3 regions of the Flexivirga aerilata genome follow, and region 1 is predicted to be linked to each of the others. Evidence: riboswitches for the same ligand, from Rfam matches in the RefSeq annotation. Region 1 holds a riboswitch; each other region holds the start of a gene.

Region 1 (9,713 bases):
GGCCGTCGTCGGGGGACTTGGTGCGCCGCAACAGGCCCTTGCGCTCCAGGCGTGCCGCGCGATGCGACAGGTGGCTCGGCGACATCAGGACGTGCCCGGCCAGGTCGGACATCCGGGCGCTGTCGCCAAGCTCCGCGAGACCGATCAGCACCCCGAATTCCCCTGTGCTGACTGGCTCTTGGTGCAGCAGCGCGCTGAGGTGATCGTCCATGAGGCGGGAAACGCGCAGGAACTCGCGCCAGGCGTCGCGTCCGTCTCCCTGCAGGCCGTCGGGCAGCATCCGGATCGAGCGCTCCTTCGCGCGGTCGGCGTGGTGCCGCCTCAGAGCAGGCGGCGACGTCCGGAGAGCATACCCAGGGCCAGCGTGCCGCCGCCGACGAGCACGAGGAACCACGGTGCGAGGCCCCAGTCGCCGGTCCACTGGTGCAACAGACCCATGACCACCGGACCGAGCGCCGCGACGCCGTAGCCGACGCACTGCGCCATGCCGGCCAGGTCGCCGGCGGAGTGACCGTCGCGGGTGCGAAGCCCGAAGAACGCGAAACCGAGCGGCATTCCGGCGCCGAGGCCGATGCCGGTGACGAGCACGGCGACCACCAGAGCGGGTCCGGTGAGCAGGACGATGCCGAGCGCGCCGAGGATCTGCAGCGCGCCGATGCCGGCGGCGACCGCGACCTGGTCGGTCGCGCGGGAGGCGAGTGGCGGCACGAGCATCGCGGGCAACAGCCCGATCAGCGTGAAGAGGCTGAGCAGCGTGGCCGCTGACCCGGTCGTCAGTCCCTTGCTGACGAGGATCGGCACGAGCCAGGCGACCGAGGAGTAGAACAGCAGCGACTGCATGCCGAAGAAGAGCGATACCTGCCAGCCGAGCGCTCTGCGCCAGCTGCGTCCGGTCGGCTGGTCATCCGGACCCGGCCGGTGGTGCTCGCGCTCGAAGGGTGCCCACGCCAAGGCCGCCAGCACGGCGACGACGCCGATGCCGGCAAGCCCGGCGTGCCAGCCCCACAGCCGGGTCAGCGGCAACGCCGTCCACGAGCCGAGGGCGCCACCGACGGTCATCATCGAGGTGTAGACGGCGGTCATGGTGCCGACCGATCCCGGGAAGTCACGCCGGATCACCATGGGCAGCAACACGTTCGGCAGGCAGAGGCCTGCGGCGAGCAGCACGGTGCCGGCATACAGCGCCCAGGCGGCGGGGTAGGTGCGCAGCCCGACGCCCACGGCGCTGAGCGCGAAGCCGGCGACGATCGCAATCTCGATGCCCCATCGCCGGCCGAGTGTCGTCGAGAACGGAGAGCAGAGCATGAAGACGACCATCGTGACCGTCGTCAGGGCCCCGATCGCGGTCGGTGACAGTCCATAGGCGTTGCCGATGCGATCGCCGAGCGGACCCACCGCCGTGATGGGCGATCGAGCCGCAAGGCCGGCGATCACGACCGCCGCGACGAGCACAGGGATGCGCCAGGGGTGTGCTCGGCCGATCCGCAGACTCTGGGTGTTGCGCTCCGCGACAGTGCTCATCGACAACCTCTCTTTTGTTGACTGTGTCAACCATAGAGAGACTACTTGTCAGTGTCAATTATCTGTGCGCGTTGGGATTGCCCGTGGAGTGGGAGGTGGTCACATGGGCTCTGACGGATGAGGCACGCCGACGAAAACGGCTGCAGCTCTGCTGTATTCGGCGGCGAGGTCGGTCGGGTCGGTTGCCCGCATGAGCGGGCCCATCACGGCGATCCCGTGTCCGCCCGCAGAGGCGATGTCCGGTGCATCCGCGGGACGCACGCCGCCGATCGCGATCACGGGTGGCGCGCCGGGGAGGCGGACGAAGGCTTCGATGCCCCGTGCACCGAGCGCGGGTCCGTGGCCGGGTTTCGACGCCGACTCGGCGTAAGGACCGGCAAAGACGTAGTCGAGGCCCTCGTCGATCGCGCGACGCAGCTCGTCGGCGTCGTGCGCCGAGCGGCCGACGATCGGCGGCCGGGGCGACGGGAGACGGTCCGACGAGCTGAGCTGGCAGCCGGCTGCGCGCGGATCGGGCGAACGGGTGAAGATCGCTGCCCGGTCCGCGATGTCGCGCCGCATTGTGGCAAGGACTTCGTCGTACTCCGCCTGCGGCAGATCGCGCTCACGCAGGAACACGTTGCGTATGCCGCCGGCCACGCACGCGCCGACGACGTCGGTAAGCCGCCGGCGGCCAACCTGTCGCCGGTCGGTGACCAACATCAGGGACGGCACGGCACTCACCTGCCGACCATCCCGGTGGTCGGTGAGGATGCCCGCGCGAGAGAGCTTCTCGGGATGCGGCCCGCGTCGTGCGCCGCGCGACCGGCGCGGACCGCGTCACGCATCGCCGCCGCCATCAGCTCGGGACGCTCGGCGCGGGTGACGGCGGTCGCCAGTAGCACCGCGGAGCAGCCCAGCTCCATGGCCAGTGCCGCGTCGGATGCCGTGCCGAGACCGGCGTCGAGCACGACCGGGAGCTCGATCTCGCCGCAGATCAGCTCGATCGCGTGCGGATTGCGGATGCCGAGCCCGGAGCCGATGGGCGAGCCGAGCGGCATGACTGCCGCGCAGCCGACGTCGCGCAGCCGACGGGCGACCACGAGGTCGTCCGTGGTGTAGGGCAGCACTCGGAAGCCGTCGTCCACGAGTTGCTCTGCGGCGTCGACGAGTTCGAGCACATCGGGCAGCAGCGTGCGGTCGTCGGCGATCACCTCGAGCTTGACCCAGTCGGTCCGCAACGCCTCCCGCGCGAGTTGCGCGGTGAGCACCGCCTCGCGCGCGGTGCGGCAACCGGCGGTGTTGGGCAGCACCTCCACGCCCGCTGCCTGTATGGCGGGAAGCAGACCACTCGTGGCCGAGGCGCCGGCCCGACGCATGGACACGGTGACGACGTCGGTGCCACTCTCGGCGATGCATGCGGACAGGACCGCCGCCGACGAGACGCCACCCGACCCGAGCAGTAGCCGGCTGGTGAGATTGCGACCCGAGAACTCCCAGGTGTCCGAGGTCATCTCAGCCACCTTGCGCGGGACGGACGATCTCGACCTCGGCGCCGGGGGCGACCGTGGTGGAGTGCCATTGCGAGGACGGGACCACTGCGCCGTCCAGAGCCACGGCGAACCACGCACCGTCCCACCCCTCCGACGCCAGCATGCGGCTGACCGTGGCCTCGGCGGGCAACGGTCGCTCCTCGCCGTTCAGGCGGAAGGTGTCGGCCATCATGAGTCTCCTTCGGTGCGTGCCGCCATGACGCTGTCGGCGACGATGGATGCGGTCAGCGGCGCGAGCAGGAAGCCGTGCCGATAGTGACCGGTGGCGAGGATGAGCCCGGGCATCGGCGAGACGCCCATCGACGGGTGGTTGTCCGCGCTTGCCGGGCGCAGACCGACGCGGTGCGCGGCGATCCGCGCGTCACGCAGCTCTGGCACGAGAGTCGTTGCGGCGCTGAGCAGTTCGAGCGCGGCCCGCACTGTCGGGGCGGTGTCGGCGCCGACGTCGGTGCTCGTGGCACCGACGGTCAGCCGCGTGTCGTCGTGGGGCACCAGATAGACCGGCACGCGGTCGACAACCGCCCGCACCGTGCTCGTCACGGCTGGTGCGGGAAGCTCCAGGTCGATGAGCTCACCCTTGACCGGACGCACGTCGGGCAACGCCGCGGAGGCATCCACGGCCGCCGCGCTGCGCCAGCCGCCGCAGAGCACCACGTGATCGGCAGCAACCAGGCCGTCGGCCAGTTCGACGCCGACGGCCCGGCCGTCGCGGGTCAGCACCCGGCCCTCGGCCTCGACCGTCCGCACAGCGGCTGCGGTCACCGCCGCCCGCAGCGCCGCGAGGGCCTGGCCGCGTTCGACGCAGAGATCGTCGGGCAGCCAGGCCGCTCCGCGCACGGAGGGAGCGAGCGCGGGCTCTTTGCGCCGCAACTCGCGCCGGTCAAGCCGGTCGGCGTCGACGCCCAGGTCGGCGAGGAGCTTCAGCCGCCGCTCGAGACGCAGCTGCTCGTCGCGGTCCGTCGCGACCAGCAGCGTGCCGGTGCGGCGCAGTCCGACCGGCCGGCCGGCGGCGCGCTCCAGGTCGGCGGCGAAGCCCGGCCACTGCGCCTGCGACCGCGAGGTCAGCTCCCACAGCCCGGTTTCGCCGTAGTCGACCTCGGCGGCGGCCGAGATCATCCCGGCTGCCACGGGCGAGCTGCGCCCGGGGAGCGGCACGTCGACCAGCACCACGTCCGCGCCGCGCCGGGCGAGCTCCCAGGCGGCCGACAGCCCGATCACGCCACCGCCGAGAACGGCGACGGAGGTCATTGCGGAAGGGGCGAGATCCGAAGGTGCGGAAGGTGATTGGTCGCCATGGCTTCTCCTTGCGCCGGCATGACCCGGATCAAGTTGGTGACGGTCGGGGCGGCGTCAGCCCCCTCTCAGTCCGGTCCACCGGACTCCCGCGAAGGACATGACGACGCTAACACACCGCCGACGTGCGATCAGGCGGCTGCCGCGCCTCGCATCCGGTCGAGGCGCCCGACCATCGGGCTCGCGGCAACGCCGTGCACTACGACGGACAACGCGATCGTGAAGGCCGCGATGGACCACAGGCGGTCGCTGCCCGGGAAGTCGTGGTGTGCGGTCGCATAGGCCAGGTAGTAGATGGTGCCGATGCCGCGCACGCCGAAGAAGGCAACTGCGATCCGCTCGCGGGGACCGAGGTGGCCGGGACCCGAGAAGTCCTGGGCCTTGCGCTGCCACAACGAGATCCACGCCACCACCGGCCGTACGACGAAGACCAGCAGCACGCCGATCGCGGCGCCGGACAGCGTCAGGTCGCCGAGCAGGCCGTTGGTCAGCGAGGCGCCGATCAGCAGCAGCATGACGAGCGTGAAGAGCCGCTCGAGCCGCTCGATCACACCGTGCATGGCCTCGTGGTATTCGTGGGTCGGGTCCGCCGAGCGCATCGTGACCGCGCACACGAAGACCGACAGGAACGCCCAGCCCTGGGCGATCTCGCCCAGTCCGTAGGAGATGAACGGAGCGGCGACCACGAGGAGCGGGTCGCCCAGCCGGGAGACGCGCAGGTTCTTCGGCGCGCGGAATGCGATGCGTGCCAACGCCATACCGACGATCCAGCCGACGACGACGCCGATCACGGTCCGTGCGATCAGGTCCCACGCGATCCACTGCGGCGCCCAGGACCAGATCGAGCCGCCGGCCAGCACCGCGATCGCGGCGTACAGGAACGGGAAGGCCGCGCCGTCGTTGAGGCCGGCCTCGGAGGTGAGCGCGAAGCGCACCTCGTCCTCCTCGTCGAGCTCGTCCGGGTGCTGGTCGGTGGTGGGCCCTTCGACCTGCACGTCGGCGGCGAGCACCGGATCGGTCGGGGCCAGGGCCGCGGCGAGCAGCAACGCCGTCGCCGGCGCGAGGCCGGCCACCCACCAACCGAGCCACGCGGTCGCCGCGATGGTCAGCGGCATCGCGATGAAGATCAGCCGCCAGGTCGTCGACCACCGCCGCCAGGTCGACCTCGCCCAGGTGAGAGGGCGGTCGAGCGCGAGGCCGACGCCGGTGAGCGCGATCAGCACGGTGATCTCGGAGATGTGCTGGGTGATCTCGGGGTGGTCCAGCGGAGAGAGCGACACACCGTCCGGGAAGGGCAGCAGACCGATCAGGCCGCCGAAGGCGACCAGGACCAGCGGCGCCGAGATCGCCCGGCCCGCCACGAGATTGGGCAGCACGACACCGAGCAACAAGCCGATGCCGAGCAGCAGGAAGGTGAGGCCCTCAACCACGGCCGAGCAGGGTGCCGCCGTTGACCTGCAGGATCTGCCCGGTCGTCCAGCCCGCGTCCGGCGACGCGAGGTAGGCGACGGCCTCCGCGACCTCGTCCGGTGTGCCGGCCCGGCCCATCGGGATGGTCCCGACCCTGGACGCGGCGAGGTCCGGGTCGGCGGCGAGTCGCTCGGCCCAGAACTCGGTATCCGGGACGAATCCGGGTGCGACCGCGTTGGCGGTGATCCCTTCGGAGGCCAGCGAATTCGCCAGGTCGAGCACCCACGCGTTGACCGCGGCCTTGGCCGCGCCGTAGGACCCTGAGCCGCGCAGGGCGGCGATCGAGCTCATCGCCACGATCCGGCCGCCAGGCCGCGCGAAGTGCGGCAGGAGGGCATGGGTGAGCAGCACCGCGGACAGCACGTTGCCGTCGAAGTCGGCGCGCCAGGCATGGGCGATGGCAGTGAGATCACCGTCCGCTCCTACCCCGTAGTTGCCCCCGGCATTCGCCACCAGCACGTCGATGGCGGGACCGCCGGCGAGATCGTCGGCGAGTTGCTGCACGGTCGCCGCGTCGGTGAGGTCGCAGCTGCGTGTCGTGACGTCGGCCTGCTCGTCGACCGCGCGGAGCTCGTCGGCGGCGGACTGCAGGACGTCCGCGCGCCGGCCGACGAGGATGAGTTCGGGTTCTTCGACGAGGAGGCGGTGGGCCACGGCGCGACCGATGCCGGTGCCGCCGCCGGTGATGATGATGCGTCGCGTCATACGTCCCAATCTATAGGCGCATCAATGGCGGTCGACGTCGGCGACGTCCACCGGCTCGGGGAGTTCCGGCGGCGCCGGGTCGAGTCGGCGGTCGAGCGCACGGCCCGCGGCACTCCCGATGAGGGTGCCGGCGGCGACCGCCACGACCGCGCTGACGGCGGTCGAGACGGCAGCCAGCCCGTCGTGACCGGCGGCGAGTTCGGCCGTGCTGAGCAGTCCGAGACTGCCGGGCACGAGCAGCCAGAAGGCGGGCAGGAAGACGACCAGGCGCAGGGGGCGGCCGCTGAAGCGGTGCACGAGCGCGGCCCCGAGCGAGGCGACGATCGCGCCGGCGAGGCCGCCGAGGGTCACCCCGCCGAGCCACTGCACGGTCGACTGCACGGCGAAGGTGAGGGCGAGAACCGCGAAGATCCAGGGGATCGCGTTGCGCGACGCGGCGACGTTAAGCACGATCCCGAGGCCCACCAACGCAACTCCGAGGTATGGCGCAAGCGGTCCCAGCTCCTGCGCGCGCACGTTGGTCAGCACGTCCAGGCTGTCGCTGCTCACCGACACCGCGGCGAACAGCCCGACGGCGAAGAGCATCAGCTGCACCATCCCGGAGACGAGTCGCGAGGTGCCGGCGACGGCTGCGCCGGAGGCGATCTCCGACATACCGGTGACGATGACCGACCCGGGCAGCAGCACGGCGATCGCGCTCACCATCGTGCGCAACGTGCCGTCGAGGTGCCACAGCCGGTCGGCCTGCAGGACGAGCAGGCCCACCCCGAAGGATGCGAGGAGTGGCAGCAGGGTGCCGACCAGGGTGATCCGGCGGCTCAGCCAGACCAGCCCGACCACGAGCAGCGACGCCACCGCGGTGACCCCGAGGTCGCGCCAGGTGGGCTGCAGGATGCAGCAGATGCCGATGCCGATCAGCACCACGGCCAGGTCGCAGAGGAAGGGCGCCCGCGTCGACGGCATGGCCTCGATGTCGTCGAGTGCGACGAGCGCCTCCGCGGCGCGCATCCGGCGGCGCATCAACCGGTCGATGACGTCCTGCACCCGCGACATCTGCTCGAAGCGGAGCGAGCCGTGCACGGTCTGCAGCGCCATGTCGTGCGTGGCGTCGACGCTGACGAAGACGGCGGTCGGGGTCGCCGCCACCCGCGGTTCGGCAGCTCCGAGGCGGTGGCCGAGCGCGATCAGTTGCGCCTCGACGTCGGGCACCGGGGCCGCCCCGGCGAGCAGTGCGCCACCGATCCGCAGCAACACCTCACGGGTCGGGTCGATCGCCATACGCACATGATGGCGGAGGTGTGACCACAATGAGGTCAGCGAGGTTCGAAGGGCCCACGAGAGAGGTGAGGTATGGCAACCGGTGACGGGACGGTGCGGTTGACCGTCGCCCAGGCGGTTGTGCGCTTCCTCGCTGCGCAGCACACCGAGCGGGACGGCGTGCGCCGCAGGCTGATCCCCGCGATGTTCGGGATCTTCGGGCACGGCAACGTCGCCGGCATCGGGCAGGCGCTGCACGAGGCCGAACTGCGGGCGGGTGCCGATGGGGTCAACGACATGCCCTACTACCTGGCGCGCAACGAACAGGGTGCCGTGCACGCGGCCACGGGCTTCGCCAAGACCGCACATCGCCTCCAAACGCTCGCCGTCACCACGTCGATCGGGCCCGGCGCGACGAACATGGTCACCGGCGCCGCGCTGGCGACGACGAACCGTCTCCCGGTGCTGTTGCTCCCCTCCGACACGTTCGCGACCCGCGCCGTCGACCCAGCCCTGCAACAGCTGGAAGACCCTCGTAGCCCGGATATCTCGGTCAACGACGCCTTCCGGCCGGTCTCGCGCTTCTGGGACCGGGTCAGCCGGCCGGAGCAACTGGTGCCGAGCCTGCTCGGTGCGATGCGGGTGCTCTCCGATCCTGCCGAGACGGGCGCGGTCACGGTGTGTCTGCCGCAGGACGTGCAGGCGGAGGCGCACGACTGGCCGGCCGGGTTCTTCGCCGACCGGACCTGGCACGTGGCGCGGCAGGAGCCGGAGCCGGCGGCGGTCGAGCGCGCTGTGGCCGCTATCCGCAACGCCCGGCGACCCCTGGTGATTGCCGGCGGTGGCACGGTGTATGCCGAAGCATCCGAGGCGTTGCGCGAATTCGCCACGGAGACAGGCATTCCCGTGGCCGACACCCAGGCGGGTAAGGGTGCGGTCAACTGGGACCACCCCTCGTCCGTCGGGGGAGTGGGGGCGACCGGCAGCGGTGCGGCCAACGAGATCGCTCGCCGGGCGGATCTGGTGATCGGGGTCGGCACCCGCTACAGCGACTTCACCACCGCGAGCCGCACGGTCTTCGCCGACCCCGAGGTGCGGTTCGTCAACCTCAACGTACTGGCCCTCGACGCGGCCAAGCACTCCGCGATCGCCCTCGTCGCCGACGCGCGAGCGGGCCTGACCGCGCTGCGCACGGCGCTCGACGGCTACGTGATCGACGAGGACTATCGCACCGAGATCGGGCAGCGCAGCGCGCAATGGCAGCAAGTGGTCGACGACTGCTATCACCTCGATCACGAGCCGTTGCCGGCGCAGACCGAGGTGTTCGGTGCGCTCAACGCATTGCTCGGTCCGCACGATGTGCTGGTCAACGCCGCCGGCTCGATGCCGGGGGACCTGCAGTGCTTGTGGCGAGCGTCCACGCCGGAGCAGTATCACCTCGAATACGCCTACTCCTGCATGGGTTACGAGATCCCGGCGGCGATGGGCGTGCGCATGGCAAAGGGCGACGAGGGTCAGGTCGTGGCTGTCGTCGGCGACGGCTCCTACCAGATGCTGCCGATGGAACTCGCCACGATCGTCGCCGAGCAACTGAAGGTGATCGTCGTGCTGCTGCAGAACCACGGCTTCGCGTCGATCGGCGCGCTGAGCGAGTCCGTCGGGAGCGGACGGTTCGGCACGCGATACCGGATGAGGGATCGGCGGACCGGGCGTCTCGACGGCGAGCAGGTGCCGTTCGACCTGGCCGCCAACGCCGCGAGCTGGGGCGTGGAGGTGTTGCGGTGCAACGGGATCGAGGAGTTCCGGGCAAACTACGAGAAGGCCGCACGGCTCGACGGCCCGGTCGTGCTCTACATCGAGACCGATCTCTACGGGCCGCATCCGCCGAGCACCGCATGGTGGGACGTGCCGGTGGCCGAGGTGAGTGACGTGGCC
Region 2 (9,713 bases), on a different contig from region 1:
GGCGGATGAGCCGGCCTGTAAGCCGGATTTTGTATGACGCTGCCGGTCTCCCGGCGGCGCCACGGCGACCATCCATCTACGACGACCGTTGCCGGCCGCCTCCAGCGATCTACCCGCGTGCTCGGGCGGGCCGCCCTCGAACGCACGCTGTCTGATCTTGCTCCAGGTGGGGTTTACCGAGCCACGCCAGTCACCTGGCGTGCTGGTGGTCTCTTACACCACCGTTTCACCCTTACCGCCGGCGAACCGGTGGCGGTCTGATTTCTGTGGCACTGTCCCGCGGGTCACCCCGGGTGGCCGTTAGCCACCACCTTGCCCTTCGGAGTCCGGACTTTCCTCGACAGGATCACTCCTGCCGCGGCCGCCCGGCCGACTCATCCAACGGGCCAGTCTACCGGCGCCGATCACACCAGCGCGAACTCGACCAGGTGCTGCCCGATGTCGGCCTTGGTGAGCTTGACCTGCACCTGCGCGCCGAGTTCGGCATCCCCGGTGCACTTGGCGGTGACCGCGAGATCGACCAGTTGCACGACGACGCCCTTGTCGTTCTTGTCCACGACGTATGCCGGGAACGTCTCGCCGATGCGGTGCGACAGGACGGCCGCCTCGGCGGTGTCGGTGCACGCTCTCTCGACCTGGCGCGCCAGTTGGTCCGAGGCCTGCATGATGTCCGGCAGTGTGGGCAGCGCATCCCGCACCCAGCCCGGCACCTCGGCGCCGCGGCTGATCGCCTCGCAAGCCGCGAGTCCGAAGCGGTCGACCAGCCTGCGCAGCGGCGCCGTCACGTGTGCGTATGGCGCAGCGACCGCCGACTGGTTGGGCTGGTCCGGCACCTGGCCGTCGAACGGCGTGTAACCGGCCCCGCGGAAGAGGCTGGTGGCGTCGTAGATCAGCGCCAGATGCTGGGGGTTGGTGCGGTCCAGCCCGCGGATGAAGTCGCCATACGCCTGATCGGCCGGCCACGGGACGCCCAGCGCGTTCGCCTGCCGGCGGAAGCGGTCGATCGCACTCTGCTCCGGCTCGGGCATCGTGCGCAGGATGCCGATCTTGGCGCCGAGCATCAGCTGCGCCGCGACCATGCCGGTCATCAGCGAGATCTGCGCGTTCCAGTCCTCCGACGGCACCGGCGGCCGGAAGCTCAGCTCGTAGGTGCCGTCGTCCTTCTTGTGCACCTCCTGCTCGGGCATCGGCAGGCTGGCGCCGCCACGCTTCTCCTCGAGCGTGATGCGCAGCTCGCCGATCTCCTTCAGCAGCGCGAGGCCCTCGTCGGCGGTGCCACCGTCGATCTGCTGCTGCACGCCTTCGTAGTCGAGCCGGGCGACGCTCTTCACCTTCGCCAGGTAGACCTCGCTCGCGGTCGTCTCGCCGTCGGAGGCCAACCGGATGTCCCACACGAACGCGCCCCGCACGTGGTCCGGCAGCAGGCTGGCCGCTCCCTCGCTCAGCACCTGCGGGTGCAACGGCAGGCGCGTGTCCGGCATGTAGATCGTCTGGCCCCGCCGGCGGGTCTCGGCGTCGAGCGCACCGCCCGGGGTGACGTATGCCGGCACGTCCGCGATCGCGTAGCGCACCCGGTAACCGTCGCCGTCGCGCTCCAGGAACATCGCCTGGTCGAGGTCGTTGGAACCCGGCGGGTCGATCGTGAAGAACGGCACCGCGGTCTCGTCCCGCTCGGGCAATACCGCTGCGGCTGCTGCCTTTTCGGCCTCGGCCAGGGCGTCGGCCGGGTAGTCCAGGCTGAGCTTCAACTGCTCGCGGATCGCAGCGAAGGCCTGCTCCAGCGGTCCGGCGTCCGCGCCGGCCTGCGGATCGGCCTGAGGGGCGATGATCTGGCGAAGGGTCATGGGGCCCACCATAGGTGGCAACCGGCCGGTGGTGCGGGAGCACGAAGCCGCGGCATCGGTCGGTAGTCTGCCGCGGTGCTGATCCTGCTGCCGCCGTCGGAGACCAAGACGCCCCGGACGCGGGGCGGATCGCTCGACCTGACCCGGCTGAGCTTCGCTGAGCTCTCCGCCACCCGCGACGCCGTGCTCGACGCGCTCGTCGAGGTCAGCGGCCGCCCCGACGCCCTCGCGCAACTCGGCGTCAGCCCGGGCATCGCGCCCGAGGTCGAGCGCAACCGTTCGCTGCGCACCGCACCCGCGCAGGTCGTCGGCGACCTCTACACCGGGGTGCTCTACGACGCGCTGGACCTGCCCACGCTCGAGCCGGCCGCGCTGCGCCGAGCGCGACGCTGGTTCGTCGTGCAGTCGGCGCTGTTCGGCGCGTTGCGGCTGGGCGACAAGGTCCCGGCATACCGGCTCTCGATGGGGACCAACCTGCCCGGCGTCGGCCCCCTCGCGGCCTCGTGGCGGGCGGTGCTCGACGAGCCGATGACCGCCGCCGCCGGCACGGGAGTGGTCGTCGACTGCCGGTCCAGCACGTATGCCGCAGCGTGGTCCCCGGCCGGCGCGGTCGCCCAACGATGGGTGCGGATCTCGGTGCCCGGCGCCACGCACATGGCCAAGCACACCCGGGGCCTGGTCGCCCGGCACCTCGCCCAGACCGGTGCCACCCCGCGCACCGCCGCCGCGCTGCGCGACGTGCTCGCCACCGACTTCAAGGCCGAGCTGCGCGAGCCGTCCCGGCCGGGCACGCCGTGGGACCTGGCGGTGACGGCCCGGTGACCGAGCTGGTCGATCGCGTCGGCCCGGTCCTCATCTTCCTGATCTGCATCACGATCGTCGCCGAAATCGCCGACCGCGCAGGCGTTTTCGAGGTCGCGGGCCACTGGGCCGCCCGAGTCGCCCGCGGTCGCAAGCTGGTGCTGTGGCTGATCGTCGTGCTGCTCTCCTGCCTCGCGACCACCGTGCTCAGCCTGGACACCACCGCAGTCCTGCTGACACCGGTGGTCATCACCATGGCCCGTCAGGCACGCATCTCCCCGCTGCCCTTCGCACTGACCACGGTCTGGCTGGCCAACACGGCGTCGCTGCTGCTGCCGGTCTCCAACCTCACGAATCTGCTTGCCCTGCATGGGTTTTCGCGCTGGGGTGGCTTCTCGTCATACCTGTCGGTGGCGTGGCGTCCGGCCCTGACCGCGATGGTCGCCACCACCGCGGTCATCGCGGCGCTGCACGGCCGCTCCCTCGTCGGGCGGTATGCCGCGCCGCCCGCGCCCGAGACCGGTGACCCGGTGCTGCTGCGGGTCGCCGGTGCGGTCTGCCTGCTGCTCGGCCCGGTGTTCGTCACCGGGGTGACGCCGGCGATCCCGGCTGCCGTCGCGGCGGCGATCCTGGCGGTGACGCTGTGGATGCGCGACCGTGGCGGCATCCGCGAGGTGGCCGTGCCGTGGCGGATGGTGATCGGGGTCAGCGTGCTCTTCGTCGTGGTCGACCTGCTCGGGTCGCACGGCCTCAACGCGCTGATCGCCGACCTCGTCGGACGCGGGCACGGGCTCACCGACCTGGTGCGGGTCGCCGGTGTCGGCGCGGTGGGCGCCAACCTGGTCAACAACCTCCCGGCATACCTCGCGGCGGAGTCGGCAGCCGGGGACAGCGCTCAGCGTCTGATGGCGCTGCTCATCGGCGTCAACGCCGGACCGGTCGTGACCCTCTGGGGTTCCCTCGCGACGCTGCTGTGGCGGAGCCGGTGCGAACGAGCCGGTCTGCGGATCCCGTTGCGGCGTTTCACGATCGAGAGCCTCCTGGTTGCGATCGCGGCCGTGGGCGCGGCCACCGTGGTGCTCGCGCTGGTCTGATCAGTCCCACGCGCGCCAGAAGTGGTGCACGGGGCCGTGACCGGACCCGATCGACAACTCGTCCGCGTGCCGCAGCGCACCGGTCAGATAGTCCTTCGCCGCACGCACTGCCGGCTCCCAGCCCGCGCTGCGCGGCCGCAGGGCGGCGATCGCCGCCGACAGCGTGCACCCGGTGCCGTGCGTGTTGCGGGTCGATACCCGAGGAGCGGAGAGCTCGGTGACCCGGCCGCCGGTGAGCAGCAGATCGGTGCTGGCCTCGCCGTCCAGGTGGCCGCCCTTGAGCAGCACTCCCCCGGTGAGCTCGCCGAGTGCGTGCACCTGCCGCATCATGCCGGTGACGCTGGTCGTCTCCTCGGTGCCCAGCAGGTCAGCAGCCTCCGGCAGGTTGGGGGTAATCAGGTCGCAGAGCGGGATCAGGTTGCTGCGCAACGCATTCACCGCATCGGCGTCGAGCAGGCGATGCCCGCTCTTGGCCACCATCACCGGGTCGAGCACGATCGGCCCGACCTCCCGCTCGCCGAGCACCTGCGCGACGGCGTCGATGACGTCGGCGGTGCCGAGCATGCCGATCTTGACCACGTCCACGTTGACGTCGTCGAGCAGGTTGGTCAGCTGTGCGGCGACCGTCGACCCGTCCAGCTGGTGCACCGCGGCGACGCCCCGGGTGTTCTGGGCGACCACCGCGGTGACGACCGCCGTGCCGAACGCACCCAGCGCGGAGAAGGTCTTGAGATCCGCGCTGATCCCGGCGCCGCCGCTCGGGTCGGTCCCGGCGATGGTCAGTGCCGTGGGCACGGGTGATGGGGTTGCCGGTGGGGCGGCCTCAGGCCGCGCGGCGGACTCGGTCACGGCGCGCTCCGCTCGACGGCCGTGCGCAACTCGGCGGCCGCGGCGGCCGGGTCGGCCGCAGCGCAGATGGCCGAGACGACCGCGACCCCGTCGACGCCCGCATCGAGCAGTGGTGCCACATCGCCGACGCCGATGCCGCCGATCGCGACCGACGGCAGGGCGGTCGCCCCGGCGATCGCGCGGACCCCGTCATAGCCGAGCGGCGCCGCGGCGTTCGGCTTGGTCGTGGTGGCTCGCAGCGGGCCGATGCCGAGGTAGTCGACCGTGCCGGCGGGCCACTCATCGGCGGCGCGGAGCTCGTCCGGTGACGAAACCGAGTGCCCGATCAGGAAACCCGGCCCGGCGATGCGCCGTGCGTCGACCGGGTCGAGGTCGGACTGGCCCAGGTGCACGCCGTCCGCGCCGACCGCGAGCGCGACGTCCAGGCGGTCGTCGACGACGAACGGCACACCGGCCGACCGGGTGACCTCCAGGAGTTGCCGAGCGGTCTCGACCAGGCGCCGGGAGCTCGCGTCGTGATCGCGCAGCTGCACGATCGTGACGCCGCCCGCCACCGCCTGCCGCACCGTCTCCACGACGCCGCGCGCGCCGCTCAGCCCCTCGTCGGTGACCAGATAGATCCGCAGGTGTTTCGGATCCATCGTCAGCCCACCCGCAGTCTGGCCAGGTCGGCCGGGCCGACCCGGTGCAGCGCATCGAGCAGCTGCACCGCGAAAGAGCCTGGGCCGTCGGCCTTTTCGTCGGCCAGCTCGGCGGCGATCGTGAGCACGGCGGTGGCCGCGAATGCGGCATCCGCCGGCGTCTCGGCGTATGGCGCGAACGCCGCCACGATCGCGCCCAGCGCGCAGCCGACCCCGGTCACCATGGTCATCGTCGGCGTGCCGCTGGCGATCGTGCGCACCCCGGAGCCATCGACGATGCGGTCGACGGGGCCGCTCACCGCGACCGCGCCCCCGGTGCGCCCGACCAGCGACGCGGCAGCATCGACCGCAGCCTCGGTGGAGGCGGTGCTGTCGACCCCGCGACCGCCACCCTCGGCGCCGGACAGGCTGATCACCTCGGACGCGTTGCCGCGGATCACGCTGGGGCGCAACGGCACCAGCTCTGCGCCGACCCGGTCACGCAGCGGCAGTCCGCCCACCGCCACCGGATCGAGGACCCACGGTGTGCCCGCCGCACCGGCCGCCTCCGCCGTCAGCCGCATCGTCTGCGCGACCTCGGCGTCCAGCGTCCCGAGATTGATCAGCACCCCGTCGGCGACGCTCGCGAAAACCGGTGCCTCCTCACGGTTGTCGACCATCGCCGGCGCCGCGCCGAGCGCCAGCAGCACGTTGGCCGTGAAGCCGGTGACCACCGCGTTGGTGATGCACTGCACCAGCGGCGTCCCCGCGCGCAGCCGCGCCAGCAGCTCCGCGACCTGGTCCGCGTCACTCACCACGGCCACCTCTCCCCGCGCACGGCGGCGTCCCAGAACATCCACTCGTAGCGGGTGGTCGTCTCGATGTGCCGCCGCATCGCGGCGACCTGTTCCTCGGTCAGGGTGGCGACGGTGCGGTCGACGATGTCGAGCACCTGCGCGACGGTGTCGGCGAAGTCGGCTGCGGCATACGCCTCGATCCACTGCTGGTAGACCGGGTCGGCCGACCCCTCCGCCTCCAACGCGGCGCCGACCTGCTGGTAGATCCAGTAACACGGCAGTGCGGCCGCCAGGCCCTCGTGGAACGGCCGCTGCGCCGCCGTCGCGAGCAGGTAGCTGGTGTATGCCGTGGTCGCGGGTGAGGGCCGGGTCTGCCGCATCAGGTCCGGGTCGATGCCGGCGTCGGCGAGCAGCTTCGGGTGCAGGTCGAGCTCGGCGGCGACCGCCTCCCCGGCATGCGCGGCGAGGGTGCCCGCATCGCCGTCGGGCGCCTTCGCGGCCAGCAGGGCGAGCGCCCGCGCGTAGTCGCCGAGATAGAGCGTGTCCTGAATCACGAAGTAGCCGAACGCTTCTCGCGGCAGCGTGCCGTCGGCGAGACCGACGAGGAACGGATGGTCGAGCACTCGCCCGAGTCCGTCCTGCATCGGGGCGCCGAGCGTGGGCCACCACGGGTAGTCGGTGCGAAGTGCCATCGGGCCATCCCTTCCTACGCCGGTGTTACCCGGATCAGGTGTATGACGGTCGGCGACGGCGGTCGCCCTCTCAGCCCGGTCCGTTCCGGGCTCCCGCGGGTTGCTCCCACCACGATAACCCGAGGGGCAGCGTCAGGGTTCGGGGGTCACCTCGCCGGCCCGGACCAGGCCGGTCTCATAGGCGAGCACCACGATCTGCACCCGGTCGCGCAGCTGCAGCTTGGCGAGGATGCGCCCGATGTGGGTCTTCACCGTGGCCTCCGCGAGGAAGAGCGACCCGGCGATCTCGCCGTTGCTCATGCCGCGTGCGACCGCGATCATCACCTCACGCTCCCGGTCGGTGAGCTCCTCGAGTTTCCTTGTGTCCGGCGCGGATTCGGCGGGCAGCACCGGCACCACCCGCTCCAGCAGGCGCCGGGTCGCCGACGGTGCCACGACCGCGTCGCCACCGTGGACGGCACGGATCGCGGCGATGAGCTCGGCCGGACCGGCATCCTTGAGGAAGAAGCCGGACGCACCGGCGCGCAGTGCCGAATAGACGTACTCGTCGAGGTCGAAGGTGGTCAGCACCAGCACCTTCGGCGCCGACGCCCCGAGCGACCGCACGATCTCGCCGGTGGCCGCGACACCGTCGAGCACGGGCATCCGGATGTCCATCAGCACCACGTCGACGGCCAGGCCGCGGCCGAGCAGGTCGACCGCCTGCCGGCCGTCGGACGCCTCGGCGGTCACCTCCAGGTCGTCCTCGGCCTCCAGCATCATCCGGAAACCCACCCGCACGAGCTGCTGGTCGTCCACCAGCATCAGCCGCAACGGCTCCTGTGCGCCCGTCATCGCTCTCCTTCCGTCGGAAATTCGGCGGCGACGCGAAAGCCGCCGCCCGGGCGCGGCGAGGTCCACAGCTGCCCGCCGAAGGCGTGCACGCGCTCCCGCATCCCCAGCAGTCCGTTGCCGCCCGTCGAGGCATCGGTCGCGCCGACGCCGTCGTCCTCGATCTCGAGCACCAGCAGCTCGTCGCGACGCCGCAGCCGGATCCAGATCCGCGCCTCGTCGCCGGCGTGCTTCAGCACGTTGGTCGTCGCCTCCTGCACGATCCGGTATGCCGCCCGGCTCACCCCCGGCGAGACGTCCTCCGGGCGCACCGAACCCTCGTCGAGAAGGACCGTGCGCCCGGTGGCCCGCACCCCGTCGACCAGCGACGGCAGCGCCGTCAGGTCGTGCGTCGGCGCAAGCTCGGCGAGGCCGTCCCCGCCTCCGTCGCGCAACACGCCCACCAGCGCGCGCGTCTCGGCAAGAGCTGTGCGCGCGGTGTCGCCGATCGTCGAAAGTGCCTGGGCCGCAGTCGGATCGGGGGCCGACCGCCTGGAGATCGCGTGCCCCGCGCCGTCCGCCTGCACCACGATCACGGCCAGGGCGTGTGCGACGACGTCGTGCATCTCCCGCGCGATCCGGGCCCGCTCGGCCTGCGCGACGATGACCGCCTGCTGGTCGCGCTCGTGCTCGGCGTCCCGCGCACGGGCGTGCAACTGCTCGATGAGCTGCGCCCGCCGCCGGCTGGCCTCGGCGATGCCGAGCGTCGCGATCACCGCGAGGAGGTTGACGCCGAAGATGAAGACCACCTGGGCGCCGCGGGCACCCTCGATGTCGCTGCTCCAGCGCACCGCCGCGATGCCGGCGCCGAGCACGCACACCGCGGTGGCGGCGATGCCCCACGGTCGCCAGCCCCTCCGGGACACGACCGCGAACAACGCGATGAAGATGCCGATGTCGGAGATCGTGACGACGTTGAGCACAGGCACGCTCGCCGCCGACGCGATCGCCACGGCCGCGAAGGTCGGCACCGGCGCGATCCGCCGCCAGAGCAGCGGCACGATCTGGCCCGCACCGCAGGCGAGCACCCACACCGGGTGGTCGTGACCGGCGTAGGGCACGACGGTGCCCACGATCAGCGCAGCGACCAGCGCGAAGTCGTAGCGGGTGGGCATGGCGAACACGCTACGGGCCGGGGCAGCGACTGTCGTCATACCCACGTGCCGGTTTGCCGTCCGCCTCAGGTCGTAGCTGCGTCAAGCGCGTGCGTGACGTCGCGCACCAGATCTGCCGGGTCCTCCAGGCCCACCGAGATGCGCAGCACGCCGTCGGTGATCCCCACCTGGGCACGCGCCTCCTCCCCCATCCGGCGGTGGGTCGTGGTTGCCGGGTGGGTGATCAACGACTTCGAGTCACCCAGGTTGTTCGAAATGTCAATGATCTCAAGGGCGTTCATCATCGCGAACGCCTCGGGCTTGTCACCGTCGAGCTCGAAGGTGACGACCGTGCCGCCGCCGAGCATCTGCCGCTTGGCGAGCTCGTGCTGCGGGTGCGACTCGAGGAAGGGATACCAGACGGTGCGCACCGCGTCGTGCGCCTCCAGCGCCTCGGCCAGCTGCCGCGCCGAGCGCGCCTGGTGCTCCACCCGCAGCCGCAGGGTCTCCAGGCCCTTGACGAGCACCCAGGCATTGAAGGGCGACAGCGACGGCCCGGTGTGCCGGATGAGGTTCTTCACCGGCCCGTTGATGTAGTCGGCCGGGCCGAGGATGGCGCCGCCGAGCACCCGCCCCTGACCGTCGATGTGCTTGGTCGCCGAGTAGACGACGATGTCGGCGCCGTGGTCGAGCGGACGGGAGAAGACCGGCGTGCCGAAGACGTTGTCGACCACCACCTGCGCGCCCGCCGAATGCGCCTGTTCGCAGACGAATTCGATGTCGACCAGCTCCTGCATCGGGTTGCTCGGGGTCTCGAAGAAGACCGCCGTCGTCGGCTCGGCGAGCGCCGCCCGCCACTGCTCGTTGTCGCCGCCGTCGACGAAGACCGTCTCGACGCCCCAGCGTGGCAGGATCTCGTCGAGGATCACGAAGCACGAGCCGAACAGCCCTCGCGAGGCGACCACCCGGTCCCCCGCGCCGAGCAGGGCGGCGAGCGCAGTGAAGACCGCGCCCATGCCGGATCCCGTGGCGTAGCAGGCCTCCGCGCCCTC
Region 3 (9,713 bases), on a different contig from region 1:
GCGGAGCTCGCCGAGCTGATCCAGCAGATCCGGCACGGCCTCGGCATCTCGATCCTGTTGGTCGAGCACGACATGGGCCTGGTGATGGGCCTCGCCGACCGGGTCACCGTGCTCGACTTCGGCAAGCACATCGCCGACGGGCCACCCGAGCAGGTGCAGCGTGACCCCGAGGTCGTGCGGGCCTATCTCGGGACCACCGCAGACAACCCCGGCGAGAAGGAGGGGCGGCCATGACGACGTTCGTGCAGGCGATCGTCAACGGACTCGGCGAAGGTGCCGTATTTGCTTTGCTGGCACTGGGTTTCGTGATCATCTATAAGGCGACCGAGACGGTGAACTTCGCCCACGGCTCGCTGGCGCTCTTCGGCGGTTACATCATCTTCCGCGCGAAGGAGCACCTGCCGTGGTTCCCATCGGTGGTGATCGGGGTCGTCGCCGCGGCTCTGCTCGGTCTGCTGATCGAGCGGCTGTTGCTGGCCCGCGCCAAGAACGCGACGCCCGACAGCCTGGCGATCCTGACGATCGGTGTCGACATCGTCATCCTCACCGAGATCACCCGGCGTCTCGGCACGGCCGCGGCCCCCTTCCTCGGCGACCCCTATGACTCCAAGCCGATGCACCTCTTCGGGGCGACCGTCTCGCGCACCTATGTCGTCGCGCTGATCGTGGCCCTGGTGCTGATCGGGCTGTTCTTCCTCGCCTTCCGCTACACCAACTGGGGGCTGGCGATGCGCGCCCAGGCGGAGAACCGCGAGGCGTCGGCACTCATGGGCATCCGCAGCTGGCGGGTCACCGCGAGTGCCTGGCTGGTCGGCGGTGGCCTCGCCGGGATCGCCGTGATCTTCCTCGCCACCAACGACATCGGCGGCGGATCCGGTCTGTTGGCCTCACACACCGTCGCGTTCGCCGCCTTCCCCGCGGCGGTGCTCGGCGGCCTGACCTCGGCCGAGGGCGCCGTGGTCGGCGGCCTGCTCGTCGGGCTCACCGACTCGATCGCGTCGCAGTATGTCGACCTCAACTTCGCCAGCGTCGCCGTCTACCTGGTGATGCTGCTCGTCCTCGTCGTGCGTCCGGCCGGACTCTTCGGAAGGGTGGAACAAGCTCGTGTCTGAGGCAGTCGAAGCACCGGTCGTGACCGCGCGTCGCGATCACGAAACCGTCCGGACCGCAGTCAAATACGCGTTGATCGTCGCCGCGGGCATCGTGGTGTGGCTGCTCCCGGCATACGTGAAGAACGAGTGGCTGGTCGTGCTCATGTGGATCATGACCGGAGCGGTCGGCGCCATGGGCCTGACGATGCTGATCGGGCAGGCCGGCCAGCTGTCGCTCGCGCACACCTTCTTCCTGCTGGTCGGCGGTGTCGCCTACGCGGTGTTCGCCAGCAAGGGCACCAGTGAATACATCGGATTCGGTCTGCCCACCCTGCTCTCGGCGTTGCTCGCGGTGCTGGTGAGCGCCGCCGCGGGGGCATTGTTCGCGCCGATCTCCGGGCGATTGCGGGGCATCTACCTCGGGGTGGCCTCACTCAGCCTGGTCTTCCTCGGCTTCTGGCTGGCCAATCAGCTGCCGTCGCTGGCCGGCAGCGCCTCGAGTGGCCGCTACGCGCCGTCGCTGAATTTCTTCGGCTTCGACTTCGGGGTGCAGACACCGTCGCTCTACGTGCTGAACGTGCCGATGGGCCAGACCGAGCGCACCTTCTGGCTGTTCGCCGCGCTCACCGCGATCGCCTACGCGCTCGGCCGCGGCGCGATGAACGGGCGCGTCGGCCGCGGCTGGCGTGCGGTGCGCGACAACGAGGCGATGGCCGCGGTGATGGGTGTCTCGGTCGTGCGGCAGAAGGCGATGGCGTTCGCGATCTCCTCGGCATACGCAGGGCTGGCGGGAGTGATGACCGTCTGGTGGTACTCCGGGCTGATGAAGCCGGACGAGGCGGTCGACCACGGCACCTACAGCACCACGGTCGCCATCTCCTTCCTCGCGATGTGCGTGATCGGCGGACTCGGTTCGCTCGGCGGATCGGTGATGGGCGCCGCGCTCGTCTTCGGCCTGCCACTCGCGATCCCGCTCATCCGGTCCGAGGACACCGTGAGCGCCGGCGGCACCGCGTTCACGCCGGTCGTCATCACCAACCTCATCTACGGCGCCCTCATCGTGCTCATCGTGATCTTCCAGCCGCGCGGCCTCGCCGGGCTGTGGGATCGGGCAATCCGATTGGTGCGCCGATGAACTCGCCCCGTCATACCTCCAGGAAAGGACTGCGAATATGCGGCTGAATCGACTGACCACCACCGGACTGGTCACCACCTGCGCGATCGGGCTCGCGCTCAGCGGCTGCAGCGTGAAGGACCCGGAGGCCGGCGGCATCGGCGGCGGAGGAGGCGGCGCGCGCGGCATCAAGACCGACGTCGGCGTCACCTCCGACACGATCACGCTCGGCGCGATGACCGACGAGTCCGGCGTCTTCAAGGTGCTCGGCCTCGGCATCACCCAGGGCAACCAGATGTGGGCCGCGGACGTGAACAAGTCGGGCGGCATCTGCGGTCGCAAGATCAAGATCGTGCCGGCCGACACCGGCTACAGTGCGGAGAAGGCCGTCCCGCTCTACAACCAGCTGAAGGGGCAGGCCCTCGGGCTGGTCCAGCTGATCGGTTCGCCGATCCTCGCGGCGCTGAAGAAGCCGATGGTCAACGACAAGATCGCGGCCATCCCGTCGTCGTGGGCGTCGACCAACCTCGACGTGCCCAACGTGGTGATGGTCGGCCCGACGTACGACGTCGAGATGATCAACGGGCTGAGCTATCTGCAGTCGCAGGGCAAGATCAAGAACGGCGACACGATCGGGCACATCTACGTCGACTCCGAATACGGCAAGAACGGCCTGCTCGGCTCGAAGTACTACGCCAGCAAGCACTCGATGAATGTCGTGCAGGCGCCGGTGAGTTCGACCGCGAGCGACCTCACCTCGGCGGTCACCAAGCTGAAGGGCGCCGGCGCGAAGGCGGTGCTGCTGACCACCACGCCGGCGCAGACGGCGTCGGCGGTCGGTGTCGCCAAGGCGCAGGGGCTGACCGTGCCGTTCTACGGCAGCGGCCCGACCTACACGCCGCAGTTGCTCGACACTCCGGCCGGATCTGCTTTGTTGTCGGGGCAATTCCTCACCGACGCCCTGATGGTGCCGTGGAACAGCACGGTGCCGCAGGCGGCCTCGATCCGGTCCCAGTGGACCAAGGACAACCCGAAGGGCGAGCCGACGTTCGGCCCGATCCAGGGTTACGTCTTCGGGCTGGTGTGGGGCCAGATCCTGCTGCAGGCGTGCTCGGACGGCGACCTCACGCGCGCCGGTGTGCTGAAGGCCGTGCAGAAGGTGTCGGTCGACACCCGCAACCTCACCGCGTCGCTGGACTTCACCCACCCGGGCCAGCCCTCGACCCGGGCGCAGTTCCTGATGAAGCCGGCGCGGGTGCCGGGCGGCCTCGACCTCGTGCAGCCGCAGGCGTACGTCTCGAAGGAGGCGCTGAGCTACAAGACGCCATTCCAGAAGTAGCGTTCTGGAAATCTTTGCCACGCTTTGACCCAGGTCGGCTGTCATTTCCGCAAGGCTGAGGATGAACAGACCACCGAACGAGGAGTCGAGCAATGTCCGAGCGTTCCCTGCAGGATGTGTGTCGTAGCATCGCGCTGAGCCGACGCCAGGTCCTGGGCGGCAGCGTCGCGGCCGGGGGAGCCTTGTTGTGGGGCGCCTCTGCGGCGCGTGCCGAGACGCGCCCAAAGCCGGCCCGTCGCACGCGGGTGGCGGCAGGGGCGCCGCGCCACATCCGGTTCCATCGCTTCGAGGGCATCGGCTCGTGGGCGTCGGGCACCCGCCAGGGTGTGGCCGTCACGGCAGCGGGTCTGCGGATCGGCACCCCGACCGGGACGGTGCACTATGCCGACCCGATCCCGGCCGGATCGCCGTCACGCACGTATGACGTGGCCAGCTGGGTGTCGCCGGTGCAGCGCAGCGGGTTTGCGCTCACCGAGCTGATCGCGTCGTGGAACGCCGACACCCCGAAGGGCACGTGGGTGCAGATCGACGTGCGGGGCCGCGCCGAGGACGGCACCCAGACCGGCTGGTTCGTGCTCGGCCGCTGGTGCCGCAACGACCCCGACCAGGGCGGTGCGATCCGCCGGACGTCGGTCGACGGGCAGGGGACCGCCTACGCCACCGTGTGGACCGACACCCTGCACCTGCTCAACAACCACAGCATGACCGACTTCCAACTGCGGGTGCAGCTGATGCGCCTGCACGGCACCAGCGCGACGCCGACCGTGCGATCGCTCGGCGCGATGGCCTCGGCGCTGCCCGACGACACGACCGTCCCGGTCAGCACCTTCACCCTCGGCCGCGAGCGGATCCTGAACGTGCCGACCTACTCCCAGGAGGTGCACGCCGGTCACTACCCGCAGTGGTCGGGCGGCGGCGAGGCGTGGTGTTCGCCGACGTCGTCGTCGATGGTGCTGGCCTCGTGGGGTCTCGGGCCGAGCAAGGCCGACCTGTCGTGGGTGCAGCCGCCGGTCGACGCCCAGGTCGACTACGCGGCGCGCGACACCTTCGACTACACGTATGACGGGTGCGGCAACTGGCCGTTCAACACCGCCTACACCGGCAGCTATGGGCTGGACGCGTTCGTCACCCGGCTGCGCAGCCTCGCCGAGGCCGAGGCGTTCATCGCGGCCGGCATTCCGGTCATCACCGCAGTGTCCTTCGACAAGAGCGAGCTCGACGGTGCCGGCTACTCGACGGCCGGGCACCTGATGGTGCTCGTCGGTTTCACCGCGGCCGGCGACCCGGTGATGAACGACCCGGCGTCGCACCTGAAGCCGGACGACGCGCAAGTGCGGGTGACCTACAAGCGGGCGCAGTTCGAGAACGTCTGGATCCCGCGCAGCGGGGGCACGGCATACATCAACCACCCGGCGAGTGTGCGGCTGCCGCGCGCTCCCCAGGAGGCCAACTGGTGATCAGCTGACCGCCAGCGCGAGCGGCAACGCCACCGTCACTGCGACGCCGACGATCGCGGCGACGGTGTCCACCCGGCGCCACGGAGCCGGCTCCGCCCAGGTGCGGTGGGTTGCAGAGCCGAAGCCGCGGGCGTCCATCGCCAGCGACAGTTGCGTGCCGCCGCGCAGCGCCGCGACGAGCAGCGCGAAGGTCATGCCGGCGGCCCACGGGATCCGCGCCAGCGGGTTGCGGCCGGGGCCGGTGCCGCGCGCTCGACGCGTGCGGTCGAGCTGGTCCCAGACCTGGCCGAGAGACGTGAAGCGGGTGAGCGCAGCCGTTGTCGCCGCGACGAATCTGCCTGACAGCTTTACCCTTTGGGCGAGTTGGTCGCCGAGGCTGGTCGGGTCGATCCACGGCGTGAGCAGTGCGCCGGGCACGGCGAGCACGAGCACCCGCAGTGCCGCGATGCCGGCGTTCGCCGCCTGATTGCCGCCGAGCAGCCAGGTCGACCAGAGCACCGACAGCGCGGCGAAGGCGACGAAGCCCAGCCGCCAGAACACCCCCTTGGTCCACGGCACGAACACCCCCGCCAGCACCGCGTATGACGCAAGCACGACCAGCGCCTGCGGCGTCGTCCGGACGAGGAGGGACCCGAAGACGGGCAGCACGCCCAACACGAACAACACGAGCGGATTGACCTGCGGCAGAAGACGTTTCACGCTAGGCCACCTGCTTGCGGGCGAGCGCGACCTCGGCGTCGGAGAGCGCGATCAGATCGGTGTCGTGGGTGGCGACCGCGACCGTCGCCCCGGCCGCCGCCGCGGCGGTGCACCAGCCGGCGACCGCGGCCCAGGTCTGCCGATCCTGCCCGACGGTGGGCTCGTCGAGGAACATCGCGGCCGGCCGGTGGGCGAGCGCGGCGATGAGGGCGACGCGGCGCTGCTCGCCGCCGGAGAGCTGATAGGGGTTTGCGCCGCCGAGGTCTGCGAGCCCGACGAGGTCCAGCAGTGCGTCGACGTCGACGCGTCGCCCGAGTTTGCCTGCGGTGAGCGAGATTTCGTCGCGGACGGTGCGCGCGAGAAAGCCGTGCTCCGGGTTTTGCGGGGCCCAGCCGGCGGCCGCCGCCAGCTGGGGAGAGCGTCGTCGCTGCAGCGGCGGGGTGGGTCCGGCGATGCTGCCGCCGGTGAGTGGTTGCAGTCCGGCGAGCGCGGCGAGGAGCGTCGACTTGCCGGCGCCCGAGGGGCCGGTGAGCGCGGTGAGGTACCCCGCGGCGGCCCGCGCGGTGACGTGGTCGAGCGCGCGGGTGCGGACGGCCCCGCGCAAGGTGCGCAGCTCGAGGTCGACGCTGATCGACTCGGCGTCGACGTCGACGCCGGGGGAGTCGGGCGTGACGAGGTCGCCCGGCACGGCGAGCGGGGCCGGCGCCGCGGCCCCCGGCATCCACACACCGGCACGCAGCATGCGGTCGTGCTCGGTGCGGGCGAATGCGCCGGGAGTGGTGTCCGCGATCACTGCGCCGCGCTCGAGCACGACGACGCGGTCGACGTGCGGCAGCCACGGCCCGATGCGATGCTCGACGACGAGCATTGCGGCGCCGGTGGATGCGGCGGCTCGCACGATGGCTTCCCGCACGGTGGCCGCGGTCTCGTCGTCGAGCATGCTGGTCGGTTCGTCGAGCAGCAGCAGGCCGGGACGCACGGCGAGCACCCCGGCCAGCGCGAGCCGCTGCAGCTCACCACCGGAGAGGGCGGCCGTCGACCGGCCGGTCGGGTAACGCAGCCCGACCGCGTCGAGGCACTCGTGCACCCGCGACCAGATCTGGTCGCGGGGGAGCGAGAGGTTCTCCGGGCCGAAGGCGACCTCGCGGCCGATGGTCGCGGCGACCAGTGAGTCGGCCGGGTTCTGCAGCAGCAGACCCGCCCGGCCGTCCACCTCGACCAGGCCCGACGGGTCACCGGCGACCGTGCTGCCGAGCGCTCCGGTGAGGGCGCGCAGCACGGTCGACTTGCCGGCGCCGCTGCCGCCCGCGAGCAGCACGCGCTCGCCCGGCGCCACCGTCAGGTCGAGACCGGTGATCACCTGCTGTTTGCGGCCGAGCGGCCGCCAGCCGAACCCTTGCAGACGCGCGATCGGTGACGCGGCTCCCGTCATACCGAACGACGGTCGTGGAACTCCCGGCCCGGACCGAACGCGTCGAGCGCTCCGGTCGAGGCGAGCGCGCGCACCAGCAGCCAGCCGCCGATGCCCGCGACGACCGCGCCGGAGAGCGCGAAGAAGCCGAGGTAGGCCAGCTTGTAGTTGAACGTCCAGTAGTCGTAGTAGGAGTGCCACTCGTAGAGCACGACCTCGAAGACCGCCGCGAGCGTGCCCGCCGCCGCGGCGACCGCGGGGCCGAAGCGCCGGTAGGCGAAGGCGAGGAAGACGAGTTCGGCGCCGATGCCCTGCAGGAAGCCGGACACCATCACACCGCCGCCCCACTGGCTGGTCAGCAGGTATTCGACGTTGGCGCCGATCAGCTCGGTGACGAGGGCTGCTCCGGGGCGGCGTACGACGAGGCCGCCGACGACACCGCCGAGCAGCCAGGGGCCGGACAGCAGGCCGGCGGACGGCGGGAAACCGAACGCCGAGAGGGTGCTGAGGCCGGCGAACGCCTTGCCCCAGCCCCAGAACGCGACGCCGATGGCGACGCCCAGCGTGACGACCGTGACGATGTCGATGGTGCGGTAGGCGAACAGCGACCGCAGGCCGGACCGGCCGGTTTCGGGCGTGCTGACAGTGGCCATGGATGACTCCCTTCGCCGGTGCTAACCGGGGCAGGTTCGAGGGTCTGCGGCGAACCGCACTCTCAGCGCCGAGGCGCTCCCCTGTCTTTTCTGGTTGGTTTCGCCAATCTAGCAGCGGGTAGGACGTGGGCAGGCCAGGGGGAACGGGCTGGGGAACGATGGGCAACCCCGGGCGGCCGCCGTGCGTCTTCACCGAAGCGGTCCGCCCGGCCGCGTAGACTCGACCGACGCCGCAAGTTCGCGACCGAAAGGGCCAGGAAGACCAGTGGGACTGCTCGACACGATTTCGTCGCCCCGTGATCTGCAACGGCTGCCGACCGACCGGCTGGACGACCTGGCGGGCGAGATCCGTGAGTTCCTCGTCGACTCGGTGTCCCGCACCGGCGGCCACCTCGGACCCAACCTGGGTGTTGTCGAGCTGACCATCGCTCTGCACCGCGTCTTCGACTCCCCGCGCGAGAGCATCGTCTTCGACACCGGCCACCAGTCCTACGTGCACAAGCTGCTCACCGGACGGCACGACTTCTCCAAACTGAAGAAGCAGGGCGGCCTGTCGGGTTATCCGTCGCGGGCCGAGTCCGAGCACGACGTCGTGGAGAGTTCGCACGCGTCGTCGTCGCTGTCCTGGGCGGAGGGCATCGCCAAGGGGCGCGTGATCGCGGGGGAGCGGCAGCGTCATACGGTCGCGGTGATCGGGGACGGCGCACTGACCGGCGGTATGGCGTGGGAGGCGCTCAACAACATCGCGGTCGAGCGGGACCTGCCCCTGGTCATCGTGGTCAACGACAACGAGCGCAGTTACGCGCCGACGATCGGCGGCCTCGCCGACCACCTCGCGGCGCTGCGCACCACCCGCAGCTACGAGCGCATGCTCGACTGGGGCAAGCACGCGCTGCAGGGCACCCCGGTCGTCGGTGAGCTCGTCTACGACACGATGCACGGCGTCAAGAAGGGCATCAAGGACATCGTCGCCCCGCAGCAGGGGATGTTCGAGGACCTCGGCATCAAGTATCTCGGTCCGGTCGACGGGCACGACGAGCCGGCCCTGGAGCAGGCCCTGCGCCGGGCGCGTGCCTATGGCGGGCCGTGCATCGTGCACGTGATCACGCAGAAGGGCCGGGGCTATCAGCCGGCACTCGACGACACGGCCGACCACATGCACGGCATCGGCAAGATCAACCCCGAAACCGGTTTGCCCTTCGAGGTTTCCGGCCGCATCTGGACCGACGAGTTCAACGACGAGCTGGTCCGCCTGGGTGCCGAACGACCGGACCTGGTGGCGATCACCGCCGCGATGATGATCCCGGTCGGCCTCGACGGCTTCGCCGCCGCCTACCCCGAGCGCGTGATCGACGTCGGCATCGCCGAGCAGCACGCGGTGACGATGGCGTCGGGCCTGGCGTATGCCGGGATGCACCCGGTCGTCGCGATCTACGCGACGTTCCTCAACCGCGCGTTCGACCAGATGTTGATGGACGCCGCCCTGCACAAGGCCGGCGTCACGTTCGTGCTCGACCGGGCCGGCATCACCGGCTCGGACGGCCCGTCGCACAACGGCATGTGGGACATGTCGATCTGCTCGATCGTGCCGGGGCTGCGCCTCGCCGCGCCCCGCGACGGCGAGCAGGTCAAGGCGCTGCTGCGCGAGGCGGTCGACGTGGACGACGCGCCGACGGTGGTGCGCTTCCCCAAGGGTGACGTGGCCGACCCGATCGAGGCGATGCGCACCGACGGCACCCTCGACGTGCTGCACGACGCCGAGGCTCCTGAGGTGCTCGTGGTCGGGGTCGGCGCAATGTGCCCGACGGCGCTGCAGGTCGCCGAAAAGCTTGAAGCACAAGGTCATTCGGCCATGGTTGTCGACCCACGCTGGGTCCTCCCGGTGTCGCCCGACCTGGTCCGCCTGGCCGGCACCGTGCGCCACGTGGTGGTCATCGAGGACAACCTGG

Evidence for each region. Region 1 has a riboswitch for thiamine pyrophosphate ahead of thiO (glycine oxidase ThiO). Riboswitches for the same ligand answer to the same signal wherever they lie in the genome.
Region 2: another riboswitch for thiamine pyrophosphate. It lies ahead of tenA (thiaminase II); the one in region 1 lies ahead of thiO (glycine oxidase ThiO).
Region 3: another riboswitch for thiamine pyrophosphate. It lies ahead of HJ588_RS11495 (ECF transporter S component); the one in region 1 lies ahead of thiO (glycine oxidase ThiO).

What each region holds. Positions count from the first base shown of each region.
Region 1 is NZ_JABENB010000003.1:498,984-508,696, reverse strand. Features, by position in the region: gene HJ588_RS18000 (MarR family winged helix-turn-helix transcriptional regulator) at 1-280, opposite strand, end outside; gene HJ588_RS17995 (MFS transporter) at 322-1,521, opposite strand; gene HJ588_RS17990 (thiamine phosphate synthase) at 1,621-2,235, opposite strand; gene thiG (thiazole synthase) at 2,241-3,014, opposite strand; gene thiS (sulfur carrier protein ThiS) at 3,016-3,225, opposite strand; gene thiO (glycine oxidase ThiO) at 3,222-4,301, opposite strand; TPP riboswitch at 4,338-4,449, opposite strand; gene HJ588_RS17970 (cation:proton antiporter domain-containing protein) at 4,478-5,776, opposite strand; gene HJ588_RS17965 (SDR family NAD(P)-dependent oxidoreductase) at 5,769-6,521, opposite strand; gene HJ588_RS17960 (threonine/serine exporter family protein) at 6,543-7,799, opposite strand; gene iolD (3D-(3,5/4)-trihydroxycyclohexane-1,2-dione acylhydrolase (decyclizing)) at 7,872-9,713, shown strand, end outside.
Region 2 is NZ_JABENB010000002.1:683,129-692,841, reverse strand. Features, by position in the region: RNA gene rnpB (RNase P RNA component class A) at 3-377, opposite strand; gene HJ588_RS15110 (RNB domain-containing ribonuclease) at 405-1,844, opposite strand; gene HJ588_RS15105 (peroxide stress protein YaaA) at 1,920-2,666, shown strand; gene HJ588_RS15100 (SLC13 family permease) at 2,663-3,739, shown strand; gene thiD (bifunctional hydroxymethylpyrimidine kinase/phosphomethylpyrimidine kinase) at 3,740-4,534, opposite strand; gene thiE (thiamine phosphate synthase) at 4,585-5,229, opposite strand; gene thiM (hydroxyethylthiazole kinase) at 5,232-6,023, opposite strand; gene tenA (thiaminase II) at 6,020-6,697, opposite strand; TPP riboswitch at 6,692-6,804, opposite strand; gene HJ588_RS15075 (response regulator) at 6,830-7,531, opposite strand; gene HJ588_RS15070 (sensor histidine kinase) at 7,528-8,682, opposite strand; gene HJ588_RS15065 (O-succinylhomoserine sulfhydrylase) at 8,748-9,713, opposite strand, start outside.
Region 3 is NZ_JABENB010000001.1:2,437,659-2,447,371, forward strand. Features, by position in the region: gene HJ588_RS11460 (ABC transporter ATP-binding protein) at 1-234, shown strand, start outside; gene HJ588_RS11465 (branched-chain amino acid ABC transporter permease) at 231-1,112, shown strand; gene HJ588_RS11470 (ABC transporter permease subunit) at 1,105-2,226, shown strand; gene HJ588_RS11475 (ABC transporter substrate-binding protein) at 2,264-3,544, shown strand; gene HJ588_RS11480 (C39 family peptidase) at 3,637-5,001, shown strand; gene HJ588_RS11485 (energy-coupling factor transporter transmembrane component T family protein) at 5,002-5,700, opposite strand; gene HJ588_RS11490 (ABC transporter ATP-binding protein) at 5,702-7,132, opposite strand; gene HJ588_RS11495 (ECF transporter S component) at 7,129-7,764, opposite strand; TPP riboswitch at 7,755-7,857, opposite strand; gene dxs (1-deoxy-D-xylulose-5-phosphate synthase) at 8,030-9,713, shown strand, end outside.